2 regions of the Desulfovibrio psychrotolerans genome follow, and region 2 is predicted to be linked to the other one. Evidence: riboswitches for the same ligand, from Rfam matches in the RefSeq annotation. Region 2 holds a riboswitch; the other holds the start of a gene.
What was found. A riboswitch is a leader RNA that binds a small molecule or an ion and turns the genes downstream of it on or off. The one in region 2 is predicted to bind S-adenosylmethionine.

Region 1: another riboswitch for S-adenosylmethionine. It lies ahead of HUV26_RS02425 (hypothetical protein); the one in region 2 lies ahead of HUV26_RS07950 (hypothetical protein).

What each region holds. Positions count from the first base shown of each region.
Region 1 covers NZ_BLVP01000001.1:541,410-565,587, forward strand. The annotation lists gene HUV26_RS02395 (aldehyde ferredoxin oxidoreductase family protein) at 1-1,400, opposite strand, end outside; gene HUV26_RS02400 (hypothetical protein) at 1,642-2,232, shown strand; gene HUV26_RS02405 (hypothetical protein) at 2,266-2,829, opposite strand; gene HUV26_RS02410 (hypothetical protein) at 3,233-3,538, shown strand; gene HUV26_RS02415 (hypothetical protein) at 3,583-3,975, shown strand; gene murJ (murein biosynthesis integral membrane protein MurJ) at 4,164-5,747, opposite strand; SAM riboswitch class I at 6,008-6,111, shown strand; gene HUV26_RS02425 (hypothetical protein) at 6,249-6,518, shown strand; gene HUV26_RS02430 (HAD family hydrolase) at 6,622-7,215, opposite strand; gene HUV26_RS02435 (sigma 54-interacting transcriptional regulator) at 7,388-8,944, opposite strand; gene HUV26_RS02440 (SPFH domain-containing protein) at 9,426-10,358, opposite strand; gene HUV26_RS02445 (NfeD family protein) at 10,498-10,974, opposite strand; gene HUV26_RS02450 (phosphate ABC transporter substrate-binding protein) at 11,420-12,253, shown strand; gene HUV26_RS02455 (PstC family ABC transporter permease) at 12,255-13,133, shown strand; gene HUV26_RS02460 (ABC transporter permease subunit) at 13,130-14,017, shown strand; gene HUV26_RS02465 (ABC transporter ATP-binding protein) at 14,056-14,868, shown strand; gene HUV26_RS02470 (HAD family hydrolase) at 14,856-15,389, shown strand; gene HUV26_RS02475 (ATP-binding protein) at 15,485-18,082, shown strand; gene HUV26_RS02480 (c-type cytochrome) at 18,190-19,998, opposite strand; gene kamA (lysine 2,3-aminomutase) at 20,597-21,910, shown strand; gene ablB (putative beta-lysine N-acetyltransferase) at 21,897-22,880, shown strand; gene HUV26_RS02495 (sulfotransferase family 2 domain-containing protein) at 22,922-23,764, opposite strand; gene HUV26_RS02500 (radical SAM protein) at 23,971-24,178, shown strand, end outside.
Region 2 covers NZ_BLVP01000008.1:34,897-41,216, forward strand. The annotation lists gene HUV26_RS07945 (pyridoxal phosphate-dependent aminotransferase) at 1-1,125, opposite strand, end outside; SAM riboswitch class I at 1,344-1,464, shown strand; gene HUV26_RS07950 (hypothetical protein) at 1,473-1,712, shown strand; gene metX (homoserine O-acetyltransferase MetX) at 2,075-3,232, shown strand; gene metW (methionine biosynthesis protein MetW) at 3,225-3,887, shown strand; gene HUV26_RS07965 (O-acetylhomoserine aminocarboxypropyltransferase/cysteine synthase family protein) at 3,884-5,173, shown strand; gene HUV26_RS07970 (MATE family efflux transporter) at 5,311-6,320, opposite strand, start outside.

The sequences.
Region 1 (24,178 bases), on a different contig from region 2:
TGCCCAGCCTTGCCCAGCGGGTTCACATCGCCGCCCACCTTGAGCAGGTTCTGGCAGATGGCGTATCCTGCGGTATGGTCCGCACCCATGGTCGTGGTGGCGTAGGTTACGCCGATACCCTTTGCCGCACGGGGGTCGTAAGCGGGCATGGACTGTCCCTTCACGGTGGGCACGCGGTCCACGCCGAATGCCTGCGCCGCAAAGTCCACACCGCTGCCGACAATCTTGCCGAGGTAGTCCTTCTTGTCCAGCATGCGGTACACCAGCTTGTGGGCCGCTTCACCATCGCCCCACGGAATGACGCCGCCGTCCATGGCAATGGCCACGGTGTTGCCGGTTTCGATGGTGTCCACGCCAAGGTCATCGCAGGCACGGTCAAGAGCCGCAATCTGATCGATATCCTTGATCAGGGCGTTGCCGCCAAAGGCCCACACGGTTTCATACTCAAAACCGGAGGTAACGTATTCGCCCTTTTCGTCCACATAGTTCTGCGAGCACTGGATGATGCAGCCCGCATGGCAACCTTCCTTGGTCTTGCCGCCGCGCTTGGTGATAAACTCGGCGATTTTCTCGCCGGAGATATCAGAAGCGTGCGCACAGCGGCCATCACGGAAGTTCTTGGTGGGAAACGCTCCGGCTTCGTTGACAATGTTCACCAGCACGGCGGTGCCGAACGCAGGCAGGCCTTCGCCGGTGACGGGGTGGCTGCGCAGAATTTCTGCCCAGCGCTTGGAGGCAATCTTGAACTTTTCTTCATCGGCGTAGGCAAAACGCTCGCCATCCGTATCGTCCACCACAATGGCCTTCACCTTCTTGGAGCCCATCACGGCACCCAGACCGCCGCGACCGGCTGCTCGGGCGGGACGTCCCCACGGGTCGGAAAACTGGATGGATGCGGCCGTCAGGCAGGCTTCGCCAGCGGGTCCGATAAGCATGCCGCAGGCCTTTTTGCCGTACTTGTCCAGAATGTAGCCCATGGAGTCATACGTGCCCTTGCCGGTGATGGCGGCGGCATCTTCAAACTTCACGCCGTCTTTGGTGATAATGATATTGCAGAAGGGAGCATCATCGGCGGGCTTGTCTTCCAGCACCATGGCAAGAATATCCAGACGGGCCAGCTTCTGGCAAAAGGAACCACCGGAGTTGGATTCCTTGATGGTGCCTGTGAGCGGAGATTTGGCCCCTACGGAGATACGCCCCGAGTTTGCGGCGGCAGTGCCGGAAAGTGTGCCTATGGCAGCGACAAGCTTGTTGTCGCCACTCAGGGCGTGCACATCGGCAGGCACTTCGTTCAGGATAAGGCGCGAGGTCAGACCCCGGCCGCCCAGCCCTGCGTACTGACCCGGTTCTTCATAACGGAAGGTGCGATCCTTCGTATTCACTCTGAGAATCTTTGACATGGCGTATACCCTCTTGGCCTATGCGGCATTTACTGCGATGCACATTTGCACCACAGTCCGATTATGCAATTGCTCCCATGGAAAACATGGGATACATACGAAAGTGAGTGCAGAATATGCCATTTTTCTGCAATCATCCACAAATAATTCGACTTTTTCCTCTATCTGACTCGGTTATATATAGTTAGCCTGAAATCAGAGAAAGACAAATTCGAACCATAAACTACCAGGAATAACTTTTATGGACATCTCTATTCGAACGGATGCGGAAGGCATGAACCACTGGGCCGGCATCATGCAGCACGGTGTGGTGGTGGAATCTCCGGTGGGCGGCACGGTGCGGTATGTGCTGGAAACAGGGTTCGACTTTGCCCACGGCTACGTGGAAGACAGGATTAAGACCGTATTCATCGACGGGATGCCGGTGGACAACATAGACACCGCCGTGGTGCACGACGGGGCACGCATGGGGCTGGCTGCAGCCCTGCCCGGTGCCGCAGGCATTGCCATGCGCCGCAACAGCCCCTACGCCGCACTGCGCGGTGATATAACGCGCGGCGCAGAAGCTGAAGAAGAAATCGTGCCCGGACACATAACCCTGCTGCTCTTCAACCTCATCATGGTGGAGAAAGGCGCACAGTTTCTGTCGCAGGGCGTGCAAACGACCGGATACCGTTTCGGCAGAATGCTCGCGGAACACCCTGCCACCGCCGCCCTGCTTGCAGACGCGCCTTCCGTTGCCGCAGAAAACTGTAAACGGCAGGAGCTGCTCGACTGGGCACAAAAAAACCCGGAAGCGAGCATACGCCTCCGGGTTGCCATTGCGGAATAACAAGACAGCGAAAAACCGGACTCCCCGCGCGGGTTAGTCCTGTCCACGCTCATAGCCGGGAAGCACGATAGAGGAAGCATCCTTGTTCATGCCTGCACCCTTGGGGCAGTCCTTCTGCAAATAACAGATTTCGCAGGCTCCCTTGAAGGGAAAGTGGGTTATCACGGCAAAACGGCGGGAAAGAGCCGTGGCATCGGCATTGTACGGACAGCCCTCTTCCTCCAGAGCCTCCACAAGACCGTCCGTGGGCTTGGGCGCGGGAGCGCATCCGGCATCCTGCACCTCCGGCAGCACCTGGTTCACGGCGCACATCACCATAACCTGCGCTAGGCTACCCGCAAGAAACGCGCTGGAAGGCGAGGTATCCCACACTCCGTCCACATCGGCTTCCACAGATTCATCCAGCCACACGGCAAGGTACTGAATCTTGCCCACCTTGAGCTTGCGGACATGGAGGCGCGGTGCCCACGATTCCCAGAACTGCGTCATCATTTCCATGGTGTTGCCGTCCACACGGTTCTCCTGACTCACGCTCATGAGCAGTTCCATGTCCAGATACGGACGCACTTCCACCACTTCGCTCGTATATTCGCTCATACTCGTCCCCGGCTTGCTGTTAGCGGACCGTTAAAAAGGCACCCGCGGGAAAGGACCGTCCTGCATTCCGTGCGGTTTCACCACGCACCGGTCCGGACTTCTTCCTGCGGTTCAGTTGTGCCGTTTTCAAACGGCCTGCGAGAATGGAATCATCTACAGGCTGTACTCTCTGATTGGGGGTGACTTTGCGGTATTCCGGGGTCCGCGTCAAGTAATCACGGGCAATCGCGGCATTCCGCCGGAAGGAACAGACAGCACGTGCGCTTTACTTCCCCCCTCTCCTGCCGTAGTATCTGCCAAGGGAGAACGGCCTGTTATGGTCTGCCACAGACTGTGACGGTCAGCAGGCCGAACCCGCTCCCGGCGCGTCCGCATCGGACACCCCCATGCAGCAGAGGACCCCATGGCAGAATCTTCCATTATTCCGCAAAACAAGCAGCTGCCGGGCATGCTCACCATTGTTCCGCAGCGCCATGTGGGACTGGAGGACGTGCGCAGGCCCATGTTCAGCAGGCCTTACACCACGTTCCGGGATGATACGGAAATCATCATAGGCGACATGGTTTCCGATGCGCAGCGGCGGCACATGGCCGGATTTTCTTCCCGGCTCCGCGCAGGGCAGCTGCCCCAGCATGGCCCGCTGGCGATACAGACTCCGCTTGCCGCACCGGAAAGAGCCACCGGCAGCATTCTGGACACTTCCTCATAATCCATCGGCGGCAGCAGCCGCCTTCCACGCATAAAGGAGAAGACATGAGCAAGGGATACAAGCTCCCCGCGAGAATCCGCTACGAGTACGAAATTAAGCCTGACGCGGCTCTCGAATACGCTCACGGCGTGTGGGGTGGTGTGAACCCCCACGGCGAAGTGGAAATGAACTTTTACACAGAAAGTGACAAGCTGCCCTCCTTTTCAGAACGCATTATCTCCCCGGACGGCTCCATTGGGCATGAGATCATTCCTGCAGAGGGTGAACAGAAGGCGGTAACGCGCAACGTGCATTCACGCATTGTCATGAATTACAATACCGCCCGCGCCCTGTATGAGTGGCTGGATGAAAAACTCTCTGCGCTGGAAGCGGAATGGGAAGCGGCTGGCACGGGCCCCATGTTCGACGGCCCGGGCAGCGGAGGTCTGGAGCAGTAGCCATACCGCAGCCCGCTCCAGAAGAGCTTTTGACTGCGCGACTGAAATGAGCTTGGCAAAATTTTGCCACAACGCCTGATAGAGATTCCGGCAAATATTCGGACAGATGTTCCGGCAGATATTCCGGCAGAAAGCCTGACAGATCGCTCCACAGGGCATCCGGCATAACAAAAGGCCGGTGCCCTGTTTTATTGCCGTGTACGCTGTCCTTTCCTGCGGATAAGGCGCAGCAACGGGTCCAGCAGAGAAGGAGCCGCCACACGCGCCGCAACAGCATACGCAAGGCCGAACACGCCAAAGCTGGCCGCAAGCGACCAGAACGCTCCCCACAGCGGAGCCTGCGGCATAAACGCAGACACCATATCCGCCACACGCCACGCCCCTATGGCGGCAGGCAGGCAGCACAGCGCAGCAACGGCAAAAACACGCGCCACGCCTTCGTACGCCTGTGCTCCGTAGCGCATGCGCCACACTCCCGCCAGCATAATGCTGTACAACACCACAGAAACCGTTCCCGCAGCGGCCACCCCCAGTGCCCCCCAAAGCCCGGACAGCCACCAGTACAGGGGCAATGCCACAATCGTTGCCACCGTGCCCGTCACCGCCGGGGTAATGGTATCCTTGCGCGCGTAGAAGGCGCGCCCGGTAAGCTGCTGCACACCCCAGAAGGCCACCGCCACCAGCATGATACGCAGTAAGGGCACTGTTTGGGCGGTCTGCTCATGCCCGAATCCGCCCTGCTGGAAGATGAGCCGCAGGGTGGGTTCCGCTGCGGCAATCATCCACGCGCTGACAGGAATAATCACCAGCATGGTGTTACGCATGGCCGAATTCAGGGTCGTGTTCACGCCCTTCTCATCCCCTTTTGCCACCAAAGCTGCCAGAAAAGGAAAGGAAGCCACGCCCGCCGCCTGTGCAATCACGCCCACAGGCACCTGCATGATGCGCCGGGCGTAGTTCAGCAGGCTAACGGCTCCGTCCCCGGTCAGTGAGCCGAAAATGCGCGCGAACTGCTCATCCAGCACCACGATGGACTGCCCGATCATGAGCGGCAGCGCCAGCAGCAGAAAACGGCGCACTCCCGGATGGAAGAACCGCACACGCAGATGCATCCCCCCCCCGGCGCGCACCGCCAGCAGAGGCAGCAGAAAGCTCCCGGCACCTGCCCCCGCAAGAACCCCCCAGCAGAAACCTTCCATACCGCGGTCTATCATCAGCAGACCGCCGAGAATGATGCAGGCGTTATACACAAGCGGAGTAAGGGCGGGCACGGCAAACTGACGCCGCATGTACAGAACGCCGGAGAGGCAGGCTCCCAGCAGAAAGAACACCTGCGCGGGAAGAATGATGCGCAGGAAAAAAGCCAGACGGGCCATAGCCTCGCCACCAAAACCCGGCGCGGCAACAGCGGCAAGCCCCGGTGCCCCCGCCCAAGCCAGTGCGGTAAGCGCGCCCGCCACCAGAAATACCCAGCACAGAACGGCGGAAAGAAAATTCCACCCCTCCTCCTCGCCCTTTTCAAAATATTCGGCCAGAAGCGGAATGAGCGTGATGGAAAAATAGCCGCCCGCCAGCAGGTAGTTCAGGAAATCCGGAATGACAAAGGAGGCGAAATAAATGTCCGACTCCACGGTGGCACCGTGGTAATAGGATATAACCTTGTCGCGGATAAGTCCCATGAAGCGCGAAAGAAACACGCTTGCCGCCATGATGAGGGCGGCTACCCCCATGCGCTGCCGCCCGGTGACCATGTTACCGAAAAAATTCCCCATACGCCCGATGCCTCGTTGTGCGTGAATGCCCTGTTTTCGCGTACTGCCTATCCTATCATGCCCCGAAACGCCAGCGCGGGAAAAAGGAGCAGTACTCATCATATGACATTTTCGTGAACAACGCCCGAAAAGTAGTACTGAAAAGTACGACGCAATCCCCGCATACAGGACGGTAACATTCTGTTTTTCCTGCTATATGACAAATACCACATTTCCTTGTTGACACAGCGGAGCAAGATTCATATATCCACCCCTGTCACTACTCATGACGAGGACGCGAGGGAAAGGCCCTTTGACCGTCCGGCAACCTGCCCTGTGGGCAAGGTGCCAAAGCCGACCCGCGCGTTGCGCGGATCCATGAGGCGATGTCAGCAAACGCATCGACCTTTCGGCATGAGAGGTCTTTTTTTGTTGTCGGGTGCCGCATCCGGAGTTGGTACCGGGAACCATGGTCCCGGAACACGCCGGACGGTGACGTACTGTGCGGACAGGAGAATAACGATGATCAGCTTTCTGGAACGTTGCAAGGCCAGCCCTCAGGGCACCATACGCTTTCTGTACCACGACACGGGCAGCGATCCCATGCCTGCGGATGTCAGCGACCCTCTGGCACTGCTGGGAGACATACGGCTGCTGCAACTGACAGCTGCCCAGATGGAGACCTTGCGCTCGCTGGTGACGGAAGACCTGCACCGTGAAGGAGCGGAAGAAGTGTGGCGTACCCGCGCCTTCCGCAAGAACGTGATCCATTCTTTCGGCATGGTGGTATAACGCACTCAACCATCCGGAACAGCGTAAAAAAAAGCCGGGGCGTTCCCCGGCTTTTTTGCTTTCATCAGTGCATGGCTATTTGACTCTGGTCCTTACGCGGTTATCAGTCAAACCCCAGCAGGCGCAACGCCTGCGGCAGGTCTGCAAACCGGTGAATCGTCGTATAACGGTCACCACTCCGCACATCGGCGGAGCCAAGGTTCAACCACACGGCGCTCATTCCTGCATTCGTCGCGCCCCACACATCCCCCATAAAGTCGTCACCCACCATCACCACACGGCCCGGCGCAAGCCCAAGGTCGGCAAGCACATGCCGCCAGAATTCCGGCCAGGGCTTGGGCCGCCCGATGCTGCGATAGGTGTATATCCTGTCCAGCAGCAGCCCCACGCCCATGCACTCCAGCGATTTCCGTATCTCGCCTTCTTCAGATTCAGACGCATTGGACGCCAGCCCCATGAGCCATGAAGAACGCAGAAGCTGCAGGGTTTGCGCAGCGCCTTCCACGGGCGGCACCTGAGACCAGCCGCTGCCCGGCCCCAGATAGTAAGGCATGGATTCCATGAGCGTCCCACCCCAGTCGAACAAAATGGCCCTGTCTTTCATGTGCCGGTCACCCCATGTTCCGTGTGTGCGATGAACTGCCTGTGCAGGGGCAAGCGCAGCACATGCGTCCACCTGTCTGAATAGTTTCCGCATGTTGCATTCCGCCACGCCGCAACGTCAGTTATGCACATGCAGCACAAGCGGGCAAAACGTCAACCGGTCAATTGGAATGCTCGCGACGGTCATGCGTCTCTGCTGCACAGGCCGTGTGCAGCAGAGGACGCAGCCGCCCTTCAGGCGAGGAAGGAGGAAGGAAATCCTGCGCTCAGCGGTAGCGGGCGCGTTCGGAGGCGATAAGAGATTCCAGCCCGAATTTCTTTACGCGATACCCCATCTGGCGGGGGGTAAGACCCAGTTCATCTGCGGCTTTATACTGAATCCAGCCCACACGTTTCAGGGCGTTAATGACCTCTGTGCGCTCAATATCTCTGAGCGAATGATGGGGGCTTGCACCATCCGAAAAGCTGCCCGTATCGCCAGAAGAACCGTTGGACGCCAGCAGCGGCGTAAGCATGTGGGTTTCAATGCGCGAGGTTTCCGCCATAATGACCAGCCGCTCGATAAGGTTCTCCATCTCGCGCACGTTACCGGGCCAGTCGTAGCGGCGCAGCATGTCCAGCGCGTCGGCTTCAAAGGCAATCTGGCGGCCGTATTCGGTGGCAACCTTCCCGAGAAAGTGATTGAGAAGCCCCACCACGTCTTCCTTGCGTTCCCGCAGGGCAGGAATGAGGATGGGGAAAACACTCAGGCGATAGAACAAATCCTGCCGGAACAGGCTCTGTTCCACCAAATCCTCAAGGTCGCGGTTGGTGGCGGCAATAATGCGCACATCTACCCGCCGCGTGAGGTTGCTGCCCAGCCGTTCAAACTCGCGGTCCTGAATCACGCGCAGCAGCTTTGCCTGCAACGCAAGAGGCAGCTCGCCTATCTCGTCCAGAAAAATGGTTCCCTTGTTCGCCTCTTCAAACCGCCCGGCCTTGGAATTCACCGCGCCCGTAAACGCCCCACGCTCATAGCCGAACAGCTCAGATTCCAGAAGATTTTCGGGAATGGAGGCGCAGTTCACCTTAACAAATGGAAAATTTGCCCGGTCAGAAAGGTCATGAATAACGCGGGCGATAAGCGTTTTGCCCACGCCGGATTCCCCCAGCAGCAACACCGTGGCACGGGTGGGGGCAACGCGCTCCACCTGCCGTTCCACATCCAGCATGGCGGGACTGCGGGCAACAATGTATGGCCCCTTTATCTCCTTGGAGACGCGGTACCGAAGAGAAACATTTTCGCGCTTCAGCTCATCCACGCGCTCTTCCACCTGCTCGTTCAGGCTGATGAACTGCGCAATAAGCGTGGCAACAATGGTCAGAAAGCCCACATCTTCGTCAAAGGACACATCGTCATCAAACAGGCGGTCCACATTAAGCACACCTATGGGGGTGGCATGCAGCAGAATGGGCACTCCGAGAAAGGAAACCCTGTCACGCTCCACCTTCCGCGCACCTGTCTTGTCCAGAAAAAGCGGATCATTGTGCACATCGGGCACGATATAAGGGCGGGCAGTCTCAAAGATCATGCCGGTTACCCCTTCGCCCAGCCTGTACACCCCGCGCTTCTTCTCTTCAGGCGAAAGCCCGTGCGACGCCGTAATGACCAGCGCCCCGCTGGCGCGGTCCATAAGCGTTATGGTGGCGCGCTTCATGCTCAGGTTGTCAGATAGAATGGCCAGAATCTCGCCCATGGACTGTTCCAGGTCGAGCGCCTTGTTGATGACATTGCTGATGTCTGCAAGGACCTTAATCTTGAGGCTGGCAAGGGTATCGTTCATACACCGCATCAAGCAAAGCCGATGCCGAAACTGCACACTGCACCCTTTTTTCTTTTATCCGATATGGTATCAGCCACTTAGCAAACCTTCAAAAAAGTGGGGACGAGACCGTTCACCGGAAACAGGGATATTGAAAAACAAATTTGTCATTTCAAAATTTTCTATTTTTACAATTTTGGCATTAACAACATAAATCAGAGCGGCAATCCTCCTGTCGTCCCGTACTATCCGTTGCACATCCACGGCGATATCCCCCAAACGAGGGGTTCCGGCGATCTGAAACAGGCAAAATTGTAGGATGGGCAGTGCGGATTACGCTCCCCACCCCTTTCAACATCCATTTTTGTGTTTACAAAATTGTTATTTGACATCTCTGTAAAACGATGCGGCCCTGCGCACCCGTCTCCGGCATGTTGCCGCAGCTACGAATGCGGCAGGGCCGCTTGCATATGTTCCGCGCTAAAAAACGGATGGGAAAATGCTATCTTCCCTGCCCGCCCACTTCCTTCACGGTAGACATGGCCGTAGCAATAACGCCTGCCACGTCCGCCACGTTGCTCGGCATGAGCACCGTGTTGGTGGCCTTGGCAAGGTTGCCGAACTGCGTAATATACTGCTCCGCAAGGCGCATGTTCAGAGCTTCCAGCCCGCCGTCTCCCTTAACCGCTTCCGCCACATCGCGGATACCGCGCGCCGTAGCCGTTGCAACCAGTTCTATGCGCTTTGCGTCTGCTTCGGCCACCAGCGTAACCTGCGCCGCCTTACCCAGCGCTTCGTTGATCTGCTTCTGCTTTTCACCTTCAGACTGGTTGATCATGCTCTGGCGCACACCTTCGGATGTGGCGATACTCGCCCTCTTCTGGCGTTCGGCCGTCATCTGCGCTTCCATGGCTTCCTTGACGGAATGAGGAGGCGTTATATCCTTAATTTCGTAGCGCAGTACCTTCACACCCCACGACATGGCCGCCTGGTCAATGGCGTCAATGACTTCGGTGTTAATCTTTTCCCGCTCCTCAAAGGTCTTGTCGAGATCGATCTTACCAATGGCGGACCGCAGGGTGGTCTGTGCCAGCTGCGAGGCCGCGCGCAGGTAGTTGTCTATGCCGTAGGCAGCCTTGAAGGCATCCTGCACTTCCAGATAGATGATGCCGTCCACTTCCACGCTCACGTTGTCTTTGGTGATGCATATCTGGGCGGGAACATCCACCACATGTTCCTTCAGGCTGAACGAATAGGCGATGCGGTCCACAAAGGGCACCAGCACATGAAAGCCCGCTTCAAGGGTGCGGCTGTATTTGCCAAGCCGCTCCACTATGCCCGCACTTTTCTGGGGCACGATGACCGCCCCTTTGATAAGAACCACAACAAGCAGTACGGCCACTGCTATCAATGCTATTGTTGCCGGTGTTAACACAGGTATTCTCCTTTTGTAGGAAGGTCCGTTGGCCACCGGAGGCCGCGCCTCCGGAAGCATATCCATTTACGGTTCCACGCGGACACTCTCGGGCGGGCAAAAACACGTTTCACCCGGCACCGCATTCCGCCATCATTTGTCAGTTCTCGCCGCCACCCGCAGGCACTCGACGCAGCAGCAGGCACGAACGGTTGTTCCTGTCCACCCCTGTTATTTCGGCCTCTTCTCCGGCGGCTATGTCTTCCTGCGCCACGGCGGTCCACATGGTTCCCCTGAACCTTACCCTGCCGTGCCTGCCCGCCTGCAAAGGCACCTCAATCCGTACCCGCGCGCCCACCTGCACGTTGCCGGTATCCTCCTGCATGCCCCCTTCGCTGCGCCCCACAAAGACACGCACCGCCACTTTGCGCAGGGTGAGCAGGGAGAACAGTGTTACCACGATAAACACCCCCACCTGCACGGCAAAGGCGTCCGGTGCCACGGCTGCCACTATGGCCGCTGCCAGGCACCCTACGCCAAAGAACATAATAACGAACCCGGGGGCACCCAGTTCGGCAAGCATGATGAGCACTCCGGCCAGAAACCATATGAGCCAAGGGGAAAGAAAAGACGTCATTGTAACGGCTCCTTGCGATTGGTGCATCCGATGGGAGACAGATTTCTTGAGTGTTCGAACAGTGTTTATGCCGCCCCGCAAAGGGGCTGTATTCTTCTATAACGCATTTGTGCGCGACTGTCATGGAACATCCGCAACAATCAGATACTTCTTGGGTTGCGCTGCAAAAGGCATCTCCGGGCACAGTGCCATTTCCTGTTGTTGCAATGCACACACCACAGGAAGCTTTGCCCGTGCCGAGGTCTGCCCCGGATGCCCGCAATCCGCTAACCGGCAGAGGGTCCGAAACGATGTAATATAGATATTATAAATATATAAGAGATATATTCATCATCACAATCAATTTGTCCACGACGTTCCCTGCGGATATCGTCACCTGATCGTAACATCCGGCCAATGGCACGCGCCATTGCCCCCCTATTCCACACCAAGCAAGGAGAGACTCATGTCGCGCATCTTCCGTCCTGTTATGCTTGCTGTCTTTTGTTTGGCCCTTGCCGTTCCCATGGCATGGGCAGCCCCTCTTGATGCCTTTCAGGGCAAACAGGGCAGCATAAACATTGCCGGTGGCACCGCTCATATTTCAGTTATGAAAGAAGCCGCCAAGCGCATTATGACCGTAAACACCGACATCCGCATCAGCGTTGCCGGGGGCGGAAGCGGACTGGGCGTTCAGCAGGCGGGCGAGGGGCTTGTGGATATCGGCAATGCCGGACGCCCGCTCTCTCCCGAAGAAGTAGAAAAGTACGGGCTCGTCAGCTTTGCCTTTGCCATAGACGGCGTGGCGGTGGTGCTGCACCCGGAAAACCCTGTAACCGAGCTCACCTCCGAACAGGTTCGCGATATTTATGCAGGCAAGATAACCAACTGGAACGAAGTAGGTGGCGCAGACAGGGCCATCACCCTATACACCCGTGACGAAGCAAGCGGCACCCGCGAAGTGTTCGACGGCAAAATGCTTGCCAAGGGTCCCGTTGTCGTTTCCGCCAACGTGGTGCCCTCCAACGGTGCCATGAAGACCTCCGTGGCACAGGACCCCGGTGCCATCGGATATGTGGGCATAGGCCACATAGACACCACAGTGAAGGCCCCCACCGTGGACGGCATGACCCCCTCGCAGGAAAATGCTGCAGATGGCAGCTACACCATCACCCGCAAGCTGTACATGAACACCAAGGGCGAGCCGCAGGGGGTGGTGAAGGATTTCATCGACTACCTGTACACTGCCGAAGGTGAAGAAATCATCCGCGCCAGCGGCTACATACCGACCGGAAGATAATATGCCCGGCAACAAGGACCGCATTGCGGGCCTGCTGCTCGGTACAGCTGCCGCAACAGTGGCATGCGCCGTGGCAGCTGTGTTCGGTTTTCTGTTCCTCTTTGCCCTGCCCGTCTTCACAGGCGGGCAGGGTCTTGCCGTTCTGGGCGGCACATGGCAACCCGAAACCGGCCAATTCGGTATTCTGCCCATGCTGGCGGCGTCTGTGTGTCTTGCGCTTTCCGCTCTGGCACTGGGCTGGCCGCTGGCACTGGGACTGTGTTGCAGCATACGTGGTTTTGTTCCCGCGCCGCTTGCACGGTTGCTCCTTGCCCTGCTGCGCGGCATGACAGCCTTTCCCACTGTGGTCTACGGATTTGCCGCACTCTTTCTGCTGGTTCCCTTTATGCGGGAAGCAGCGGGTCGCGGCTCCGGCCTGTGCTGGGCAACGGCGGCACTGGTGCTGGCATTGGTGGCGCTGCCGACCATGGTGCTGGTTATGGATGCCGGAATACAGCAGATGGAAAGGCGCTTACACCTCACCGGGGCCGCTCTGGGGTTCAACCGCCGCCAAATCCTTGTCCATCTTGTGCTGCCTGCCTGCCGGGGTAACCTGTCTGCCGCCGCCGCTCTCGGATTCGGCCGCGCCATAGGCGATACGCTCATTCCGCTTATGCTGGCAGGCAACGCCCCGCAATGGCCCCACTCTGTCTTTGACAGCATCCGCAGCCTCACAGCTCACATCGGCCTTGTGCTCGCCACAGACACCCACAGCGCGGCCTACGGTTCGCTCTTTGTGGCTGGCTGCCTTCTGCTGCTTGTCAACGTGGCAGTGCAACTGGCTCTCAGGGCGCTGCCGACAAAGAACGGCTCTTCGGCCACCTACGGATACGGCGCATGAAGCACCCGCAGCTTTCCCTCATCACCGCATGGGCGTGGTTCTCTGCCCTTGTGGTTCCGGCGGCACTGACCGCTTTGACCGGAGTTTTGCTTGTACGCGGACACGGTGCACTGGGCAGCGAACTGTTTTTCGGCAACGTCCCGGCACTGGACGCCATGACCGGACGCATTCCCGTATGGGACGGCATCTGGCCCGCGTGTGTGGGCACCCTCTCCCTCCTTGGCCTGACCATGCTTTTCGCCCTTATTCCCGGCATTGGCTGCGGCGTATACCTTGCCGCATTCGCCCGCCCTGCAGTCCGGGCATGGCTGGGCTTGGCACTGGACCTGCTGGCCGGAATTCCCTCCATTGTCATGGGGTTGTTCGGTTTCACCCTGCTGCTCACCCTGCGACGCACCCTGCTGCCACAGACTGGCCCTTCCCTACTGCTGGCATCTGCCTGTCTTGCCCTGCTCGTACTGCCCGTGCTCGTCACCACCACCCGCGGCGCGCTGGAGGCGCTTCCACGCCAGTTATCCCTGAGCAGTGCCGCCATGGGGCTGGGGCAATGGGCCACCATGCGCCGCGTGCTGCTTCCGGCTGCGGGCCGGGGCATTCTGGGCGGCGTGCTGCTCGCCGCCGGACGCGCCGCAGAAGATACGGCTGTCATCATGCTGACAGGCGTGGTTGCCAATGCAGGGCTGCCAGCCGGTGTGACCGCCAGATTTGAAGCCCTGCCCTTTACCATCTTCTACCGCTCAGCAGAATACCGAGATGCCACGGAACTCCAGCAGGGCTTTGCCGCCGCCCTTGTGCTTCTGGCCCTTTCCCTGAGCCTGCTCGCCGGCGCCCGCATGCTGCAACTGGCGCTGGAACGCAGATGGGAAGGGACTGTTGTCCGCTAACCTTCTTCATAGCAAAGATCAGTTCACAGGAACCCCGCATGATTTCGCCAGACCACTTTCCTTCCATCGTTTCCAGTGCCGCGCGGCTGGCTGATGTCTCCGTCTTCTTCGGCAACGCAAAAGTGCTGCATGACATAACCCTCAATGTGCCTGCGCAGGGCGCTACGGTGCTGGTGGGAAGATCCGGTTCCGGCAAAACAACGCTGCTGCGTGTTTTCAACCGCCTGAATGAATGCCTGCCCGGCAGCCGCACAGCAGGCTGCGCCACTCTGCGGCTGGATGGCCGGGATATGGATATCTATGGTTCCGCCTTCAGCGATCCTTCACGCCTCCGTGTCCGCGTGGGCATGGTTTTCCAGTCGCCGGATGTGCTGCCCCTTTCCATACGCCGGAACATGGAACTGCCCCTGCGTCATGCGCTGGGCCTTTCGCAGGCATCCATCACTCCCCGCATGGAAGAGGCACTTAAAGAAGCCGCCCTGTGGGACGAAGTGGCCCACAGGCTGGATACGCCTGCCGAAACACTTTCCGGAGGCCAGCAACAGCGCCTGTGCCTCGCCCGTTGCCTTGCCATGCGCCCGGACCTGTTGCTGCTGGACGAACCCACAGCCTCTCTGGACAACGTTGCCTCGCGCACAATCGAATCGTTGCTCGTCACGCTGAAGCAACGCATACCGGTTATCATGGTATCGCACAGCCTTGGGCAGTCTCTCCGCTTGGCGGACAGGCTGGTACTCATGAGTGCAGGACGCATACGCCAATGCTGGGACAGAGCGCACGGCCTCCCGGATATCGCCCAACTGGAATCACTGCTCGAAGCCGCACAGGAGGAAGATGCATGCTGCAGATAACCATTCCCGGCGGGGCATCCCTTGCCCTTGAAACGCTTGTTCTGGATTACAACGGCACCGTGGCGCTGGATGGAGAGCTGCTGCCCGGCGTGGCAGAACGCCTTACCCGGCTGGCACCGGCCCTGCGTATTGTCGTGCTCACAGCCGATACACACGGCACGGTTACCCGCGCCATGCAGGGCTTACCGGCTGAGGTTATGGTCATAGGGCCTTCCGGCGGCAAGAATGGAAATGCCGCACCGCAGAAGCCGGAGTGCAGCTCTGTCCCCGCTTCCATCCCGCAGGACAGTGCCAAGCTGCAAGCCCTGCTGCGGCTGGATGCCACCCGATGCGTCGCCTTCGGCAACGGACGCAATGATGGACTGATGCTCAGACGGGCCGCCCTTGCCGTTGCCGTGATGGGGCGTGAGGGCGTTGCCGCCGAGGCACTGCTTGCCGCCCATGTGACCGTATACAGCATTGAGGATGGGCTTGATCTTCTGCTGCATCCCGACAGGCTGCGGGCGACCTTGCGCTGCTGATTGCATTCTCATTGCCGTCCGGTCCGTTTTGTGTATGCTGGCAGCAGGACTCTGCCGTTGCCGGCTTTCCTGTAGCACATAACGGACACACACTCATGAACAGTGCAGATGCAACCGATTCCCCTCCGGCATTCTCAATCATCCAGGCGCTTCCTTCATCCCCGGCTGCTACCGGAGGGGACACATGCCCTTTCCTGCTCCGGGTGCTGACCTTCAGCCTGCTGCTGGTCCTGCTCGCCACTGTCCCTGCACGTGTTGCCCACTCCGAAACCGTGCGCGTGGGCGTGTATGAAAACAACCCGCTGCTGTTCCTCTCACCGGAAGGAAAACCATCGGGCCTGTTCGGCGACATCCTGCAAGAAGCGGCCACAAGGCTCAGATGGGAGATTGTCATCGTCCCCGGCAGTTGGGACACCTTGTATGAGATGACTGCCAGAGGCTCGCTGGACCTTCTGCCTGCCGTGGCGTTGCGGGATGACAGGCTGGCGATTTTTGATTTTTCCGAAACAGCCCTGCTCACCAACTGGGGCGAAATCTTCGTTCCCCGCCATTCCGGCATACAGAGCTTTCCCGACCTCGGAGAAAAACGCATTGCCCTGCTCAAGGGCGACACCCATAACAAGGCACTTACCGAAATCATGCAGAGTTTCGGGCTGCCATTCACTGCCGTGGAGTTCTCCTCCTACGCAGATTGCTTCCTTGCGGTGGCGGCGGGCAATGCCGATGCGGCAGCCGCAAACCGCATGTTCGGATTACGGCACAAGGCGGCGCATGATCTCAAAGGCACCCCCATCATCTTCAATCCCATACAGATGCGCTTTGCCGTGCCCAAGGGGGACCCGCACTCTCTGCTGCCCCGTCTCAACGGTGTCATAGCGGACCTGATGCATACAAACGACTCCGCCTACACACGCGGCATGCGGCTGTGGATAACGGCAGAAAGCAACGGAGAAATGCCCAGTTGGCTTCTGTTTGCCATGGGCGGCCTCATAACCGCCGTCATCCTGTCCGTTGCCCTGAGTATTTTCCTGCGCATGCAGGTTCGTCTGCGCACTGCCCGGCTGACCGAACTGAACAGAACCCTGCAGGAAGAGGTGGCGGTACGCGCACAGGCAGAGCGCAACCTCGCCCGCAGCGAAGAGCGGCTCACTCTGGCACTGGACGCGGTGAACGCCGCCGTATGGGACTGGCGAACAGATACCAATCAGGTGTATTATAGCTCCCACTGGTACACCATGCTCGGCTACTCGCCCTATGAAATGCCCCAAGCTCTGGAAACATGGCGCAATCTGGTACACCCGGACGACTTGCCCGGCGTGGTCAAAATGATCGCGGAACACCTGCAATCCGGCGCAACCTTCGAAGCGGAGTTCCGTATGCTCGCCAAAGACGGAAACTGGCGGTGGATTCTTGCCAGAGGCAGGGCCATAGAACGGCGCGATGAAGAAACCCTGCGCATGATGGGCATCCATCTGGACATTACAGAACGGCGCATCTTCCAGAGCCAGATCATTCAGGCCAAAGAAGAAGCAGAGGCCGCAAACAAGGCCAAATCCGAGTTCCTCGCCAACATGAGTCATGAAATACGCACGCCGCTGAACGGCATAATGGGCATGCTCCAACTGTTGCAGGCCGATGCCCTCTCAGGCGAACAGCGGCAATATGCCAACACGGCCCTGCAATCGGCAAAGCGACTTTCGCAACTGCTCTCAGACATCCTCTACCTCTCCCGCATAGAGGCGGGCAAACTGCCCATTAACGATGCCCCCTTCTCCCTTGCCGCCCTGCTGCGGGAAACGCAGGATCTGTTTTTCCCCATTGCCAAGCAGACCGGAATTGCCCTGCATGTATACGCAGACCCCCGCATTCCGGAAACAGTAATGGGAGATTCTGCCCGGCTGCAACAGGTGCTCACCAACCTTGCAGGCAACGCCTTCAAGTTCACCCAGCGCGGCAGCGTGCACATAGAAGCCTACCCCATGCCCGCCGCCAGACCGGGAACAGTGCGGATACTTTTCTCCATCACCGACACCGGAGTAGGCATTCCCGATGACAAGATGCACATTCTTTTCGAGCCGTTTACGCAGGCGAGCGAAGGCTACACCCGGCAGTATCAGGGAGCCGGACTGGGCCTCTCCATCTGCAAACGGCTGGTACATCTCATGGGTGGCAACATGGCCATTTCCAGTGAAGAGGGCGCAGGCACCAGCGTCTACTTCTGCGTCACCTTCCGTCCCGCAGAAAAGCCGGAAACGCAGAAAACCGATAACACAGACGTGCTCGCCCCCATCTCCAGCCCGCTCCGCATCCTGCTGGCAGAAGACGAAGACGTAAACAGGCTGGCAACACGCCGCCAGCTTGAACTGCTGGGGCATTCCGTAACAACGGCGCGGAACGGGCAGGAGGCGCTTACCGCCCTGAAAGAAGACAGCTTTGACCTTGTGCTTATGGATATCCAGATGCCGGTCATGGACGGCGTGGAAGCCGTGCGCTGCATACGCACCGGACCGGAATTCACCGCCGTGGCGTCCATTCCCGTCATTGCCCTCACTGCCTACGCCATGGACGGCGACCGGGAAACCTTCCTGAACGCGGGCATGGACGGCTACCTTGCCAAGCCGGTGGAAACCGACTCCCTTGCCCGGACCATCGACAGCGTGCGCGGCAAAATACAAATACGCAGCATCGGGTAGCCGCCATACACAAAAGCTTGTTTCATTGACCACAGACAACGCCCCGCCACCGGAAGGTGTGACGGGGCGTTTCGCATAATTCGCTGAGAAGCGGAGTTTACAGGCCGCTATCTCCCAACGGGGGGCATAGGGTGGTGCGGCGACATTTCAGGAGTAAGTCCCGAATCCGGCCCGTGGCAGACCTGACAATTACCCTGCGCCCCTATAGCCGCATTAAGCTGCTGATACTGCAACGGCTGCACGGCATCCCTGTCCTTCCCGAAGGGGTTGTCCGAAGGATGCGTGGCGTGCGGACTGTTGTGGCAGGCTATGCACGGCACGGTGCCGGTCATATCCTTGCGCACCCTGTAGAGCACGCTGGCGTCGGCGGTCCAGGTATTAAACGCCACGGCGTCCCTGCCCGGACGCACATACGCCTCCGTATGGCAGGTAAGGCAGTCCGGCTGCTGCGCCCAGGGCGTTCTGGCGTTAATGGCCGCCACATCCGGCACGCTTCTGGGAGATACGGCCCGCATGAAGAGCCCTGCCCGTTCCTTGCCTATCTCTTGCTCCTTCTTGAGCAGCGACAGGGCGTGGTCTTCCAGATAGCCATGGCAGGGCACGCAGGTCATGCCCGCTGTTCCGTGGCTGTCACGCAGGCACCGCGTCAGGCCTATGGTGCTGTCCGGGTGGCAATAGGAGCAGGTTTCCGCCCCGCCTCCTTTCAAATAATTCACATGAAAACCGTGCAGGGCGGCGGGCAGATTCAGGCGCTCCGGGTCCCCCTTGGCGTTGAGAAGCGGGTCGGGGTGGCAACTCTGACAGAGCACGGGCTTGCCTGCCTCGGAACGGGCGAGCAGGTCGGTGCCGCTCCGTCTGTCATGCACGGTCAGAATGGAACGGGCCGTTTCCATGGAAACACCTGTGCCGTCTGCGGGGCGTCCCCACTCACCGCCATGGCAACGCCAGCAGCTCATTTCCGTTCCCACCGGCACCACCACAGACGTGCTTGCCAGCACTTTGCCGGAACCGGATTCCACCGCCTGCACGGCAAACAGCGGGTACGGGTTCACAGTACCGTCATCGTCATACGGCACCACGGGTATCCCCGCCGCCTCAAAGGTGGCGGATTGGGGATTCCATGCCATAGTCCCCTGCATCCCCTTTCCCGTTACCGATGTATCCGGCTCCAGCACCTTGCCCGATATGGACGCAGCAAACTCCCAGTACCGCACATGGCGGGAAGGATTGCGAAATCCTTCCGGTGCCGCGTAGCGCACCTCCACACCTTCGTTCACAAGCTGCGGTTTTGCCCCCCGGCGGATAAGCACAGCCCCCAGCGCATTGCCCGGAGGCAGGTAGGAATAGGCGGCATCACAGTCTGTAATGCATTTCATGCCCAGCGTGTTCCACGCCAGCAGCACATGCTCCGCCGAGTCGGCATCAAAGGGCGGCACAGGAGCAGGCAACTGCGGCAGGGGACGTGCTCCTTCGCCTGCCTCGCGCTTACCGTGCAGCCCTTCCATAACGTAGGCGGCAATGGCGTCGCGCTCTTCCCGGTTGCCGGTAAACACGGGCATATGGTCAAAGATAAGCCCCTGCCCTTCTATGTAGGAAGCCAGCCCCAGCCGGGTTAGGTGCGCCGTCAGCGGCATGATATCCAGACCGCCCTGTCCCGTGCTGTGGCAAGGGCCGCAATACGTGGCAAACAGGAGGCCGCCCTCAGCAATCTGTTCCGGACTGGCCGGTCCGGATACAGCAGACGCGCCCGATGCCACCCGCACGGACTGTAAGAAAAATACACAGAGCAGCAACCCGGTCATTCCGGCAGTAAGGAACAGGCGGGCACTCCGGGACCACAGCGCAACGTCCCTCCGGTGTGCAACAGCCACGGCCCGGTCATCGGCTTTAGAAAACAGGGAGACAACACAAAGCATAACAGCCTCCGGCGTTTGTATCTTCACAGCGCAACAGCACATCTGCCACAACAGGCACATCTGGCACATCTGGCACAACTGACAAAGCAGGCGCAACAGACAAAGCAGGCGCAAATCCCACCTCTTACCCTGATACAGACGCTATATCCGCCCGCAAATGATATTCTCAATACCTGACCGGCCAAGTCTGCTTTTGCAGAGCACAACAGAGTACGGGTATGCGTACATACCCGATGCCTGCCCGAAACACCCCCTGTTTCCGGCAGCACTTTGTTGTTAGCCTTACTGCAACTCGGCATATCGTATCCGGTAGATACAACCAAATACGATTAGACACGGTCTTATTCGGCCGCTTTCGGGTCGTATACATGGTTCTTCGGGCACAACCACCTTCCCCCCCGCCGGTATACTGCAGCACGTATCCGCAGGTCGCTCAGCAACAATGCACTGCACCGGATACGCCCTGCGTAACGCCGATTATCCGAAGCAGGCGCATACCGCCCCGCATGGCGCCAAGCGGTACAGCGCAACGGGCGTCCGGGCTTGTAAGCCCCGGTCGGGTCCGGCTTCACCTCACCACCTCAACCAAGGAGCAGGTTTGAAATTCTTCAATGAACGCCAGCAGGCACTGGCCAAACTGGCTGGCAGGACGGTTTCCCCCGATGACTGGCAGGACTGGAAATGGCACGTCCGCAAAGCCGTACGCACGGTAGACGCGTTCGAGAAAGCGCTGGGCATACGGTTCTGCGCATCGGAAAAGGCAGAATACGAGCGGACGCTGGAGACCTTCCCCATGTCCGTCACCCCCTACTACCTCTCCCTCATAGACGCCGACGACTACCGTAACGACCCGGTGTTTATGCAGTCGTTTCCTTCCCTCTCCGAACTGCACATAGAACGGCACGACATGTCGGACCCGCTGCACGAAGACGAAGACAGCCCCGTGCCCGGCATTACCCACCGCTACCCGGACCGGGTGCTCTTTCATGTGAGCAACGTCTGCTCCATGTACTGCCGCCACTGCACACGCAAACGCAAGGTGGGCGATGCAGACTCCATTCCCACACCCGACGATCTGGAGCAGGGGCTGGAATATATCCGCAACACTCCTCAGGTGCGGGACGTGCTTCTTTCCGGCGGCGATCCGCTCATGCTTGCCGATGAGCTTCTGGACTGGATCCTGACCCGCCTGCGGGAGATAGAGCATGTGGAGATAGTGCGCATAGGCACGCGCATGCCCGTGGTGCTGCCCTGCCGCATAACAGACGGCCTGGTGCGCACCCTCGCAAAACACCACCCTGTCTGGCTGAACACCCACTTCAACCACCCGCGTGAAATCACCGCTTCCTCACGCGCCGCACTGAAAAAACTCGCGGACGCAGGCATTCCCCTCGGCAACCAGAGCGTGCTGCTGGCAGGCGTGAACGACTGCCCCAAGCTGATCAAAAGGCTTAACCAGAAACTGGTGCAGAACAGGGTGCGGCCTTATTACCTGTATCAGTGCGACATGTCGGAAGGGCTTTCTCACTTCCGCACGCCCATCAGCAAGGGCATAGAAATCATGGAAAGCCTGCGCGGACACACCACCGGATTCTCCATTCCCACTTACGTGGTCGATGCCCCGGGAGGCGGCGGCAAAATTCCCGTAACCCCCAACTATGTGGTTTCGTGGGGGGTGAACAAGGTGGTGCTGCGTAATTACGAAGGGGTAATCACCACCTACAACGAACCGGATTCCTACGAAGCCAGCTACTGCGACAGGCAATGCAGCAGCTGCAACCTCCAGTTAAAGCAGGAAGATGCGGAAGAACGCGCCATCGGCATCGTAAAACTGCTCTCAGACTGGGACGACACCACCAGCCTTACCCCCCGTGACAATATCCGTATGGAGCGGCGCGATGAAACGCCGTAACGCAGTGCATCCTTCATCCGGCAGCACCGCAGGCTCACAAAACAGATACCGGGCAATACAGCCGCATCAGCGGGTGCCGCAAAAGCCCCGGCGACCGGACGTAATAGAGTATCTGGGCAATTCGCTGGTGCAGCATGGTCCCGCCAGCAACCGCGTCTACCTTATGAAACTGGACCGGGCAGACCTGCCTGACATTGTGGACAACATGGTCGCACTGGGCAGGAAACACGGTTACTCCAAACTCTTTGCCAAGGTTTCTGACGACACAGAGCAGGCATTCTCCCGGCGGGGGTTCGTCCGGGAGGCGCGCTCTCCGTTGCTGGTAAGGGGGCAGAACGCCGGATGCTTCATGGGGAAATATCTTTCTCCCGAACGCGGCGTGGCGGATGACAGGGCAACACTCTCCCGGACTCTTGCTCTGGCCCTCTCTGCGGCCAAAGGGGTCGAGACAGCCCCGGAGAAACCCACCCCGCCAAAGGTGCACAAGCTTACACCGGAACATGCGCATGAACTGGCGGCGCTGTATGAAAAGGTATTTTCCAGCTACCCCTTCCCCATCTTCGACCCCGCCTACCTGCGCGAAGCCATGGCGGAAGCTACCGTGTTCTTCGGCATCCGCGAAGGCGACCGGCTTGTGGCCGCAGCCTCTTCAGAAATGGATATGCACTGGCGGTGTGCAGAGATGACCGATTTTGCCACTCTGCCGGAATTCAGGGGAAGAGGTGCCGCAGCCACCCTGCTCGCAAGCATGGAAAAGACGGTTTCCCGGCTGGGCATTCTCACGGCGTATACCATTGCCCGTGGGGTAAGTCCCGGCATGAACATTGTCTTCGCCCGTGCGGGCTACAGGTATGACGGCACACTGACCAACAACACCCATATAGCCGGGGGACTGGAGAGTATGAATGTTTGGTCCAAGCCGCTGCCTGCGGGACAGGGCCTGCACTCCGCCATCCGGAACCAAGGCTGACCGGCAGAAGCGGACTGCGTACACCAGACAGAAATGCGATACTATTTGGGCAGCAGGATGGCTCCGTCCTGCTGCCCCGCCAGTTCTGCGGTGATAAGGCGGCACATTTTCTGGTATCGTGCATTCAGGCTGGCAAATTCCCGCACCTTGCGGGCAAAGGTCTCGCCGCGTTCCCGCACGCGCCTGTCAAAGAGGTCGCAGGCAAAACGGTACAGGACCAAATCGGCCGCGTTGCGCTCACGGGCAAGGGCCAGCGCATCCGCATCCGGGGTCATTCTGCTTTCCGGTGCAAGCACGTTGCGCTTTTCGTGGCACAGGGAACGCAACCCCAGATGCTCGGCCAGCAGCAGCAGGCTTTCGTCAAAACGCTCCTGAATCCCCACGAAATCGAACACATGCTCCAGATTGTGCATGGCAGCCCGCAGTGCCTGTTCCGGATACGACTGCACGTCAAAATCCTCGCCCGAAAAAAAGCGGGTCATAAAATTCTTGCCACGGTAGACCAGCCTTGGTTCCATGCTCTCCACATAGTCGCCAAACCCTATGTTGTTCTCGTTCAGGTAAGCATACATGTGGTTCTGCGGCCACGACTTAAGAAAGATATATTCGGAAACAAGGCGCTCCACCGGGTCGCGCAGAAAGGTGAATACCGACACATCACGGGAATAGATGCGCGGCGGGCGGTAATTTTCCAGAAAAAGGTGCCCCTGAATGACCCGCACCCCTTCCAGCGCCGCAGGGCGTATTTCACGGTGCCTGTGGTACTCTTCCGCGCTGTACACGCTGAAAATCTCGTGCGGGGCAAAATTGTCCCTGATGATGGCGTTCAGCGTTGTGCCCGCCGTGCGGGGCAGATGCAGGAAAAAATGAAGGCGTGTATCCATGGATGTTCCGTACCGCATACGGCACCGTTGTTGCAAGAATTTCAGCAGATGTCAGGAGTCCGGCGGGCTGTGCGCTCGCTGCACGCCCAGCCGCGCAGCACACTCTCTTGCAGATTCGTGCGTACCGTATGTTTTCCGGTTTATCGTAATACCGCCCTCTCCATGGCTATGGCAGGTGCCCAGGCGCGCGACCGCAATCAGCCCGGATGAGCAATCCGAACACATCAGATGGCTACGCAAACCACACGCTCCACGATACCCGCGTAGCCCGCGGGCAGGAAAAACTGACCATGCCGGAAACCACAACCCTGCTGAACATAGAATTCAACTCGTCCTGCAACCTGCGCTGCCGCTGGTGTTCGCTGGACCACAGCCGCCCGCGCAGGAGCATGTCTCCGGAAACGCTGGATGCAT
Region 2 (6,320 bases):
GCAGAAGGTAAGACGGAAGTGGCCGGGGCCGCCGAATCCGCTGCCGGGAACGGCCAGAATCTTTTCTTCCATAAGGCGCTGGCAGAAGGCCACATCGTCGCCGCCGGGGGCCTTGGGGAAGAAGTAGAAGGCCCCCTTGGGCATGAGGAAATCGTATCCCGCATCGCGCAGCACACGGGCCATGACATTGCGGCGTTTTTCATAAATACCCGCGTCCACCTGCGCGTGCAGTGCCGCTTTGAGCAGGTGCTGGCCGATGACCGGCGGGTTTACAAAGCCGAGGATGCGGTTAGTGAGCATAAGGCCCGCCATGAGCCTGCCCCGGTCCGGCATACGGGGAGAGAGGCACACATAGCCCACCCGTTCGCCCGCCAGCGAAAGGTTTTTGGAAAAGGAAGAGAGCACCACGGCGTAGTCATACAGCGGCAGAACGCTCGGCACCTCCACGCCGTCAAAGGCGAGAAAGCGGTATGGTTCGTCGGAGACAAGGAAAACGGGGCGGCCGTATTCGCGGCTCTTGGCGTCCAGAAGGGCGGCAAGGGCTTCTATTTCCTGCCTGCCGTATACGGTGCCCGTGGGATTGTTGGGCGAGTTGATGATAACCGCGCGGGTCTTGGGCGTCATGGCGGCAGCAATGGCGTCCACGTCCAGTTCAAAGGTGTCCGGCTTGGACATGGCCGCCTTGAACGAAACCTGATGGTTGGAGGTATAGAACCCGTACTCCACAAAATAGGGAGCCACGCCCACCACCTCGTCACCCGGTTCGGTCACGGCGCGGAAAAAGGCATTCATGGCACCGGCGGCACCGCAGGAGATGAGGCAGTCATCTGCGGAAACGTCCACGCCCTGTTCCTTTGCCACCAGATCAGCGATTATCTGGCGCGCCCACGGAAACCCGCCGTTGGGCATGTAGCCGAAGGCGAAGGGCTCTTGCGCGGAATCCGCCAGTTCATGCAGTATGTCGCCCACCTGAGCAGGCGCGGGCACGTCCGGGTTGCCAAGGCTGAAGTCGCACACCGCGTCTGCGCCGTACTGCTTTTTCATGGCGATGCCGGCTTCGAACATTTTGCGGATCCACGAGGAATTTTCGATGAACCCGGAAATCTGCTGGGAAAGAAGCGTCATGGAATACCTCTGAAACGGTCTTCTTGGTTGCTGGGGAGGCGGTGCAGGCCGTTGCACGCCGCATGGATGCGTTATGTATATGTTTGGATAGGGCAAGCCGTGCGCAATGTCCAGATGCTCCGCACAAGGATATGCGGTGCGCCTCAGGCGGTGTAATTGCCCCGATGACGGCAATACCCGTGCTTGACGTGAACGGACGGATAGATTATCAAGAATGAAAATCATTAAGAAGGCGCGAGAGACCTGGCTCGTTGACCGCCTAGCAACCTGACAGCCCGCCCGCATGTGCGGTGCCGGCCCAAGGTGCTACTGCCAGCCCGGTTCCGGGACCGATGAGGAAATACGCCATGACCCCTCTCACAGCCTCAATTCTCCCCCTTGCAGACGCTTCCCTGCCGCATGTGCTGGCCTCTTCACTGGTGGCTGCCGTGCTCGGCCTTGCTGCCGCCGTGCTGGGAATAGCCGCTGCCGCCTCCCGTCCGCAGGCCCAGCCTGTTCCCGTGCGCGTGCCGCGCCGCAGTGCGCCTTCCCGCCATGAAGGTGGCGGACGTGGCGAAGAATCTCCCTTCGGGCGGCGAATGCCCTAAGGGCCCCGTGCCCGCATAACGCGCCCTTCCTGCCGGAAGCCCCGGCGCGTTGCTCTCTCCCTGCGCAAACAAATACGCTTCTACGGAATGACGCCCATATCTCCCCATGCCGGGAGAAATGGTGTAGGCTGTCCGTATTCCTGTCCGGTCTTGATTGGTCCAGACCGGGCTGGCACGGCGTATCGGGTTTTATCCGGCGGCATCCGGTCTTCTCCGGTTCCCGGTACCGATACTCCTGGGCCAGATGCTGGCAGCCAAAACGCCGTATATATGGCCGTATGACCAACCTCGGCCTGCCACGGCAGCCACGGCCAGCCAAGGATACACAAGGCGGACAAGAACAACCGCATAACGAGAACATCATGATACAACAAACAGATACAGATATTCCCGCACAGCCGGAGCCCGCCAACGGCGCAAGGCTGTTTGTGCTGCCGGAACCGCTGGTCTTCCGCAGCGGCGCGGTGCTGGACCATGCGCAACTGGCGTATGAAACCTTCGGCACCCTTTCGCCCGCGCGGGACAACGCCGTGCTCATCTGCCATGCCCTCACAGGCGATTCCCACGCGGCCAACCACACAACGGACAGCGCGGGAACAGGTGCAGACCGCCCCGGCTGGTGGGATGAATACGTGGGGCTGGGCAAGCCCGTGGACACGGACCGGTTCTTTGTCATCTGCTCCAACATTCTGGGCAGCTGTTACGGTTCCACGGGACCCGCAAGCGTGAACCCCGCCACGGGCAGATCCTACGGGCTGGATTTTCCCGTGGTGACCATATCAGACATGGTGGCGGCGCAGCATGCGCTGGTCAGCCATCTCGGCATTCCCCGGCTGCGTGCCGTGCTGGGCGGTTCGCTGGGCGGCATGCAGGTGCTGGAATGGGCTGCACGGTATCCGCATATGGTGGAGGCCGCCGTACCCATTGCCACCACCACGCGGCATTCGGCGCAGGCCATCGCCTTCAATGAGGTGGCGCGGCAGTCCGTGATCTCCGACCCCAACTGGAAGCACGGCGACTACTACGGCGGCGCGGCCCCCGATCTGGGACTGGCCGTGGCGCGTATGATAGGGCACATCACCTATCTTTCAGACGAGTCCATGCATGTGAAGTTCGGACGCAACCTGCAGGACAGGGAACGGCTTTCCTTCAACTTCGAGACGGATTTTCAGGTAGAGAGCTACCTGCACCATCAGGGGCGCAAGTTCGTGCAGCGGTTTGATGCAAACTGCTTCCTGTACGTGACCAAGGCGGCGGACTACTTCGATATGGAACTGGACAACCCGCAGGGCTATGCCGCGCAGGCCTTTGCCCGCACCCATACGCGGTTTCTGGTGGTCTCGTTCACGTCTGACTGGCTGTATCCCACCTATCAGTCGCGGGAACTGGTGGCGCACCTGCAAGGGGCGGGTGCGGAAGTGAGCTTCTGCGAGATAACGGAAAAATGGGGGCATGATGCGTTTCTGCTGCCCAACGAGCGGTTCAGCGACATACTGGGAGGATTTTTGCGCCATGTCTGAAAACAACGGCAACACGGCACTGCGCTTTGACCAGCAGGTCATCGCCTCGTGGATAGATCCGGGCAGCCGCGTGCTGGACGTGGGCTGCGGCGACGGTTCGCTGCTGGGCTACCTTGTGCGCGAAAAAGGGGTGCGCGGCAGCGGCATAGAACTGGATGAGGCAGCCGCCGTGCGGTGCATAGCACAGGGGCTGAGCGTGGTGCAGGGCAACGTGAACGAGGAACTGCCCCACTATCCGGACAACGCCTTTGATTATGTGATCGTAAGCCAGACCCTGCAACAGGTGCACCGTCCCTCGCGTATGCTGGAGCACCTGCTGCGCGTGGGCAGGCACGGCATCGTCAGTTTTCCCAACTTCGGCTACTGGCGGGTGCGGTGGCAGGCCATGTTCGGCGGCAGGGCTCCCAAGACTAAAGAGCTGCCTTTTGAATGGCACGATACCCCCAATATCCGCGTGCTGACGCTGGAAGATTTCCGGCATTATGCGCGCGAGATCCCCTTCCGCATCATGCGCGAGGCGGCAGTGACCATGCCCTGCGGAACCCTGTTTCCCCGGCATGTAACGCTGCTGCCGAATATCCGGGCATCGTACGGGGTGTTCATGATAGAACGTCCGCATAACCACACCGCAAACGACAGGAGCATACAGTCATGACAACCGGCCATCGTTTCGAAACCAAGGCCCTGCACGCAGGGTTCACGGCAGACAGCACAAACGCCCGGGCCATTCCCGTGCACCGCACTGCGGCCTACCTGTTCCGCAATACGGAACATGCCGCCAATCTCTTTGCCCTTAAGGAGCTTGGCAACATCTACACCCGCCTGATGAACCCCACGCAGGACGCGCTGGAACAGCGGCTCGCCGCGCTGGAAGGCGGGGCGGCAGCGGTGGCGCTGGCATCGGGCACCACCGCCGTACACTACACCGTGCTGAATATCTGCCGTGCCGGAGACGAGATTGTTTCCGCCTCCAACCTGTATGGCGGAACCTACACCATGTTCGATGCCATCCTGCCGCGTCAGGGAATCGTCACCCGCTTTGCGGATTTCAGCGATCCCGATTCCATCCGCAGGCAGATAACGCCCAAAACGCGCATGCTGTTCACAGAGGTTATCGGCAACCCTGCGCTGGATGTGGTGCGCATACGCGATGTGGCAAAGGTGGCGCAGGAGTTTCATCTGCCGCTGGTGGTAGATTCCACCTTCACCCCGCCGTGCCTGTTCCGCCCGCTGGAACACGGGGCGCATGTGGTGGTGCATTCTCTTACCAAGTGGATCGGCGGGCATGGCACGGGGCTGGGCGGCGTGGTTGTGGACGGCGGCACCTTTGACTGGACCGACCCCAAGTTCAGCCTGTTCAATGAGCCGGACACCTCATACCACGGGTTGCGCTATGCGCACGACCTCGGCCCGCTTAACCCGGTGGCGTTTGCCCTGCGGCTGCGGCTTGTGCCGCTGCGCAATCTGGGCGGCTGCATAAGCCCGGACAACAGCTGGCTGTTCCTGCAGGGGCTGGAAACGCTGAGCCTGCGTATGGAACGGCACGGGGCCAATGCCCTGCGGGTGGCAAAGTTTTTACAGGCGCATCCGCAGGTGGCGTGGGTGCGGTATCCGGGACTGGAGGATGACCCCGGCCATGCGGCGGCGCGCGAGCAGTTTGCCGGAAACGGCTGCGGCTACGGGGGCATGGTGGTGTTCGGCATCCGTGGCGGCGTGCAGGCAGGGGCGCGGTTCATAGACAGCCTGAAGCTGGTCTCGCACCTTGCCAATGTGGGCGATGCCAAGAGCCTTGCCATCCATCCCGCCTCCACCACCCATTCGCAGCTTACGGAGGAGCAGCAGCGCGCGGGCGGCATAACCCCCGACCTCATCCGCCTGTCAGTGGGCATTGAGCATATAGATGATATTCTGGCCGACATGGCGCAGGCGCTGGAGCCATAGCCGTTCCAGAAGCAGGATATTCAGGAAAAGAATCGGCCCCCGGTGCGTATGCGCCGGGGGCCGTTGTCTTTCTGTGCCTCGCGCATAGGCCGTGCGGCAGTGGTGGGGGGGCGTTAACCGCCGCAGGGAGAGTTTTATCAGTCGTCAGCAGGCTTCAGCAGCGTGCGGTTTGCCCGTACCACAAGGAATGATGCCACGCCCAGTGCCAGCAGTTCTGCCAGCGGAATAGCCATCCAAACGCCTGAGATGCCGAAGAATTTCGGAAGAACCGCAACCCCTGCCAGCACAAACACCAGACCGCGCAGCGTTGCGGCAATAATCGAGCTTCTGGCATCTCCCAGTGCTGTGAAATAGGCGGTGATAAGCACATTAAGGCCGTTCATCAGGAACGCGAAGGCGTAGATAAAAAGGCCTGCCTCCGCAATGCCGAACGCGCTGGACTCGCGGCTGTCGAAGAACAGAAGAAGCACAGCATCGCCGAAGAGTTGCAGCACAATGAACACGCAGACGCCGATGCAGGTGTTCACCTTTGCGGCAAAGCGGAAAATTTGCCTCACCCGCGCGTGGTTCCGTGCGCCGTGGTTGAAGCTCAGCACAGGAATCAGCCCGTCAGAAATCCCCAGAAACAGCAGCACGCCGGTAAAGTTGATGTAGTTTATGGCGGTGAATGCCGCCACGCCATCCGCCCCCAGCATCCGTACCACCGTCAGGTTGATGATGAGAATGCTCACAGAAGCCGCAAAATCCGACATGCCTTCGGAAGAGCCGTTGTAAAGCGCATTGCGCAACAGCGGCAGGCGGAAGCGTCCCTTCAGCATGGAGAGGCGCTGCTTCCGGTTAAAGGTGATTCTGCCGGAAACCAAAAACCCGGTGCTGAAGGCAATGCCCGTGGCAATGCTGGCACCCATCGTGCCCCACCCAAGGCCGATCACAAAAATAAGGCTCAGCAGTATGTTCAGCACAACCGCAGAAGACATGATGGACATGGAAACCTTGGGGTAGCCCAGTGCCTTCAGCATGATGTCGGAATAGAAGCACAAAATCAGCGGAAGCGTAAAAGGCGCCAGTCCGTAAAGATAGCCCAGTGCGTGGGGCAGCAGCCGCTCGTCCGCGCCCATCAGCCGTGTGAGCGGTTCGGCAAGCAGTA